2 regions of the Bacillus sp. EA-CB0995 genome follow, and region 2 is predicted to be linked to the other one. Evidence: riboswitches for the same ligand, from Rfam matches in the RefSeq annotation. Region 2 holds a riboswitch; the other holds the start of a gene.
The links. A riboswitch is a leader RNA that binds a small molecule or an ion and turns the genes downstream of it on or off. The one in region 2 is predicted to bind FMN.
Positions count from the first base shown of each region.

Region 1 (3,213 bases), 1.8 Mb from region 2:
CGATAACCAGGCAGTTTTTTTAAAAATGATCTGGAAACAATTTCTGTTTCTAAGGATGTATAAGTTTGAATGATTTTTTCTGCCTTTTTTCCTTGATGAAAAAGAGAAAGAATCCAATTTCGTTCTCCTTGAAAGACAAAATGAGTTTTTGTTAAATAATGATCAATTTTGACTTTTCTCCAGCTTTTCCATGGATGTCGTTCGCAAAGTTTTAGTTTACTGTCTGAATTTTTATCATATTGATATACACTAATGCCATCTTCATCAAAAGCAGCATAATATGTATCTCTTGAAAAGTTACCTGAGTCAAGAGGACAATAGAACAGCAATTCCTTTTTTAAATAAAAGTATTCTTTGCGAAGATTTTTTTTCATAATTTCTCGAATAGGCTGTTTCTTTTCTTTACTCATGACATTTCCTCCATTGTAAGAAAATGCTGTTTTTCTTAACAATATCATATCTTATCACTTTCACGTATAAATGGCTAGAGAATTGTGGACAAAAAAGAACAAACACGAAAATTTGTTCCTTTTTGTCGTATTATTTACTTATTGTTAGAATAGCATGCAATTATGAGGATGTGACTGGATAAAGAAAATTTCCCTCAGTGGAAGTTTTCTTTATCCCCGGCCTATCTTCTTCGCTTTTCTCTGCATCTTGAGGTGGGGGACTGCTAAGTATAAGAAGGTGTTGCGCAATGTGAGTGAAAAAGAAGCATTTTCATTCACATTGTTTTAAAATTGTTGTATAATGATGAGGAAAATAGAATATCGGTCTATCTTCGGGGCAGGGTGAAAATCCCGACCGGCGGTGATGAACGTGTATTTTTGTTCTAAGCCCGCGAGCCGTTAAGGCAGGATTTGGTGCGATTCCAAAGCCGACAGTACAGTCTGGATGGGAGAAGATGGAGGTTCGAGCGTTCAAAAAAGATAAATGTTTGAACGTTTGTTTGATGTGCCTAAAATTTCTCCCTTTGCGTTTCGGACGCGAAGGGTTTTTTCATGCAGGAATATATTTAGGCATAGCAGAGCCTTTCCACTTTCCATGAGATGATCGATGGAAAAGGAGAGAGAAACATGAAACAACAGAAGAGTGTAGTACAAATGATGAGCGTTGCGATGCTAAGCAGCATTGCGTATTTATTAATGATGCTGGATTTTCCACTTCCAGGGCTGCCGCCGTTTTTGCAAATTGATTTTAGTGATGTCCCAGCATTAATTGCAGCCATTACTTTTGGGCCAATTTCAGGTGTAATTGTAGAAGGGATAAAAAACGTCCTGTATTATGGTATTCAAGGCGATTTAACGGGCGTACCTGTAGGAGAAGTGGCGAATTTTGTTGCTGGATGTCTCTTTATTCTTCCGGCATCTCTTTTATTCCGTAAACATCGCACAGTAAAAAGTTTAACAACAGGATTAATGTTCGGAACAATTATGATGACAGTAATTATGAGTGTATTAAATTATTTCATCATTTTTCCAGCTTACACTTGGTTCTTAGGTCAACCTGCTATGTCTAACGATGCAATGCGTCAAATAATTGTAGCGGGAATTTTACCTTTTAATATAATTAAAGGAATTATAGTAACAATTATTTTTGTTCCTTTATTTTCTCGATTAAAAGTATGGGTATTTGCGAAAATGAAAAATGCATAATATAGAAGGTTTTGCATCAGTGGAAGTTTTTCTACTGATGTTTTTTTATCCCGCATTAACGGGCAGTAAGCCCTCCGCTTCAAGATTGTGAGGAACTCGAAGGAGATAGGTGGGGGGATGAAAAAACCACTGATGGAAGTTTCACTTTATCTCGCGTAAGGAGTAGTAAGAGTCTGTTTGATGGGGCTGACCACTAAATTTAGGATGAGTGACTAGTGAAAGTTGTGCTTCATAGAAGAAAATAAAGTGCAAAAAAAATACCCCTCATTATTTGAGGGGTATTTTTTGAAGTCAACAATAAGACTATTCAAATTTTAATGCGTCACCATCGAATGCTTCATCTGCCACTTTAATAGAGTCAGTTGGGCAACCTTCGAATGCATCCATCATATCATCGATTAATACATCTGGAATTTCAACGATACCTTGGTTATCGTCAAGTGTTACGAATGCAATGCCTTCATCATCGTAATCATAAATATCCGGTGCAGCTGCTCCGCAAGCTCCGCATGCAATGCAAGTATCTTTGTCAACGATTGTATATTTTGCCATTTTTGTATACCCCCTAAATAATATGTATATGTATATAAGAACACTGATGAAAAATTATAACCTTATTGTAAAACGGTTTGTGAAACTTTTCAATATAAAATTATAATGATAATTCTTATCAATTGAGTGTGTCAACTAATTTCTATAGTTGTACATAAAATTTTAAAAATATCTAAATAAGATGCATTTTGTTACAATGAAAGTAGAAGTAGACTGAAAGGGTGGAAGAAGCGTTGCAGCTACAATATACCGTACTATACTGTTTGAAACAATTAAAAGGTGAACGAACGGTTTCTTCTATTTATCACCTTTTAAAAGGGAAACGTTCTTCACAAACATTGCAAGATGGGAATATGTTTCATCTTTCCTTTTTGTTTAGTGTATATAAATCTTTAAGACGTCATGATTATGATAAACAGATTGAAGCATTATTAAACAAGCAACTTATTACATGTGTGCATGAAAATACTTACATTTTATCGGAAATGGGAGAGAAACAAGTAAACGAATGGGAAAAATTCTTTTCTTTCCCGAAATATTTACACGGTTTGCAATACGGCGAACTTGGAGAGCGCTTTTGGAAAAGGTTATCCTTAAGTGTGCAAACTGTATCTAATTTGAAACAAAAATATGTGAAATTCCTTCCAATTCAGCAAGATACAGAAATCACGATGTGGGTAAAACAATTTATTATGAACTCTCCTGTTTCAAGAGGACAATTAGCGGAACAGTTATATAAAGAAATAAATTCAATATTAATGTATGTTACCTCTCTAGAAGCAACCATTTTCGTATATCGTCTAACAGGATACCATCGTATTGGTTATACAACAGATCAACTTGGAAATATGATGAAACAAGATGCGTTTCGAGTATATCTTTTATTTTGGGGAACGACTCATTTCATCATTCAACATGTACAAAGTCATCAGCAGAATTTTCCGTTATTGGCACAAATTATTGCGTATCCGAATGAAAAAGCAGATTTATTTAGTATATCAACACA
Region 1 is NZ_CP169269.1:3,337,939-3,341,151, reverse strand. Features, by position in the region: gene ACEWFJ_RS17270 (hypothetical protein) at 1-410, opposite strand, end outside; FMN riboswitch at 774-910, shown strand; gene ACEWFJ_RS17265 (ECF transporter S component) at 1,077-1,655, shown strand; gene ACEWFJ_RS17260 (ferredoxin) at 1,959-2,207, opposite strand; gene ACEWFJ_RS17255 (YpbB family protein) at 2,441-3,213, shown strand, end outside.
Region 1: another riboswitch for FMN. It lies ahead of ACEWFJ_RS17265 (ECF transporter S component); the one in region 2 lies ahead of ribD (bifunctional diaminohydroxyphosphoribosylaminopyrimidine deaminase/5-amino-6-(5-phosphoribosylamino)uracil reductase RibD).

Region 2 (3,213 bases):
TGCGGAAATTGTAAGTTGCATTGCTTCGCCGGTTTGTTGCATGTTAGCAATTGTTCCAAGTTCCTCAACAATTCCTGTGAACATAAGGCACCTCTTTTCTTGGTGTGGCAACGACTTTTATGTCATCGCTGATTTGTTCCATCGATTGAATGTGCAAGGTAAGTGCATCTTGCAGTTTTGTGAAACCATTTCCGCCAAACCATGTTGGAGCATCTTTACCACCAATTAGTTTTGGACTAATATACGTAATCAGTTCCTGAAAGCATTTCGCTTCTAAGAAACTCGCATGAATAGTTTGTCCGCCTTCGACAAAGAGAGAAAGAATATTTTTTTCTCCAAGAAGATCAAGCATTTCACTTATTTCAATGTTACTTGTCTTCATTTGCAATACGGACACCATATCAGATTGAAATTTTGCAATTTTTTCTTTTGAAACGCTATTTCCAACAACAATCCATGTTGGCACCTCTCCATCTGTAATCACATGGGATGAAAGTGGAGTTCGTAAATGCGTATCAAGTACGATGCGAATCGGATTTTTTCCGCCATTTACAAGGCGCGTTGTTAAATGCGGATTATCAGCAATTATTGTATTTACACCAACAAGAATGGCATCGTGTGTATGACGATAACGATGTACATCAGCCCGCGATGCTTCACCTGTAATCCATTTACTTTCTCCTGTACGAGTAGCGATTTTTCCATCTAGACTCATTGCTGTTTTTAAGGTTACAAATGGACGCTTTGTTTTCATGTAGTGAAAAAAGTAACGATTTAATTCTTTTGCTTCCTTTTCGAGTACACCAATTGTTACGTCAATTCCAGCCTCTTGTAAACGCTTGACACCTTGACCTGAAACAAGCGGATTACTATCGAGCACTGCAATGACTACTCGGCTTACGTTCTTTTTTATAAGTAAATCACAGCAAGGTGGGGTTCTTCCATGATGACTGCATGGTTCTAACGTTACATATACTGTTGCACCATGGGCGTTTTCACCCGCCATGTGTAGAGCGTGAACTTCAGCGTGTTCAGTTCCAGCTCGTAAATGAGCTCCTACTCCAATGATATTTCCATCTTTTACAACAACAGCACCGACCATTGGATTAGGACTTGTTTGACCAGCTGTATTTTTTGCTAATTGCAAAGCAAGTGCCATATATTCTTGATCTGTCATAAACTCACCTCTCTTAAAAAATCAAAAAACCCCAAGGACATAATCCTTGGGGTGAGAGAGACGATGTTTCTAGAAATATAAGAAGGATACGAGAGTATGCTTAAGAAACCTAGCAATTATTGATATGTTTGCGTAGAAAAGAAGCCTAGCAAATATCGATTTTTTCACATGCTAGTGTTATCCCGTTATTTCAGCAGCGAACCAAATGGTATACGAAAGAAAACAAGTGTATGTTTAAAAATAAACAATACAAATGCACATGCTGAAATAAACGTTGTATCCTATTATACGTACTAGAAAACATATCCTTCTCCCATCCAGACTATACTGTCGGTTCTAGATTCTCACTAGATCCACCGTTTTCAACTTGAAAGCGGGTCACGGACTTAGAAGTGTGAACTTCATCACCGCCGGTTGGGAATTTCACCCGACCCCGAAGAATGCTGTTTGCTCACATTATAGCACAGAAAAGAAAAAAGGCCATAAAAAAATATTTAAATGTGAAGAATTGCATGAAAATAAAGGAGAAGCTAAAGCTGCATTAGCGGCAGGATTAATTTGCTATACTAGTGTAGCAAAGGTTTTATATCGTGTTTAAAACGAGGTGAGAGTATGAAAAAATATATTGCTGTAGGAATAGGCGGTATTATTGGAGCTTTGGCTCGCTATGGAGTAGGCCAATTGCTTGAACCAACATCTTCTGCTGGTTTTCCATTAGCAACATGGTTAATCAATATGAGTGGTAGCTTTTTATTAGCATTCTTAACGATGTCTGTTTTTCGGATGAAACAAGTTTCACCGCTTATGATAAGTGCTGTTGGTACAGGAATAATTGGTGCGTTTACAACATTTTCAACGTTTAGTGTGGAAACACTGAAGCTACTACAGCATGAAGCATTCACAATGGCATTTTTATATGTGGGCGCAAGTATGATAGGGGGATTACTTTTAGCTTTTAGTGGATTTTATGCTGGGAATATGCTGTATGAACGCAGGTTGAGGAAGAAGGAAACATATGAGTATTCTACTTGTCAGTATCGGGGGCTTCTTCGGTGCAATTACACGTTTTTTTATTAGTACTGTAGCGAAAGAAAAGTACGGAAATGCTTTTCCATATGGAACATTTTTTATAAATATAATCGGCTCATTTTTACTTGGTATGTTAAATGGTGCTGAAGTAGCTAAAATGTGGATATTGTTATGTGGTACAGGATTTATGGGAGCATTTACGACGTTTTCAACATATCAACTAGAAATGATACAACTTATACATACACGAGAAGGGAAAAAGGCATTACTATATTTTGTTATAAGTTATGGAATAGGTATTGGCAGTGCTTTTGTTGGATTTTATATTGGGAGCATGTAAAAATACGCGCACATTTTCTTGTGCGCGTGTTTTTTATTCTTTTGGTGCACGTACAACAGATTCAAATTTTCCTTTATGTGAACCATCGCAATACGGCATATTTTGGGATAATCCACAACGGCATAGAGAAAATGCCGGTTTAGCTGGAAATACATTCCCTTCAGCATCGATTAGTTCCACATCCCCTGTAATACGGAACGAACCATTATTATTTACTTTAATTTGTACTTTCTCCATTGTTACACCTCCTTACCAAACGCTTATGTCTATCATATACTTACTAGAATTACTTGACAATGTTTAGAAACAATGCTTTTTGTGAGAAAATAGAAATGATATAATAAGTTATATACTGAAAAGATATTAAGGTGAATATAAACATGAACAAACAATTACGTACATTACAAAACATTGCAAAAGAGCGAACGTGGGTATCGTTTTTAAACGATAATCATCCATACAGCTTACTTCATTGGTCGATTGCTGGTGTGCAGCAAGAAGTGAAGGATGTATGGTTATTACAAGATGAAGTCACATTTCAAACAACAGAGTTCCTATCACTTGATGAAGCGGTAAAATGGATTTCTGAAAATATGGATCAAGTTACAGACGTATTGGCGTAACATAAGCTTGCTATTAGTAGGTACTTGATATAATAAGACTTCTG
Region 2 is NZ_CP169269.1:1,531,395-1,534,607, forward strand. Features, by position in the region: partial or broken gene ribE (riboflavin synthase) at 1-84, opposite strand, end outside; gene ribD (bifunctional diaminohydroxyphosphoribosylaminopyrimidine deaminase/5-amino-6-(5-phosphoribosylamino)uracil reductase RibD) at 65-1,177, opposite strand; FMN riboswitch at 1,479-1,622, opposite strand; gene crcB (fluoride efflux transporter CrcB) at 1,790-2,254, shown strand; gene crcB (fluoride efflux transporter CrcB) at 2,193-2,546, shown strand; gene ACEWFJ_RS08065 (CDGSH iron-sulfur domain-containing protein) at 2,580-2,783, opposite strand; gene ACEWFJ_RS08070 (DUF2552 family protein) at 2,927-3,169, shown strand.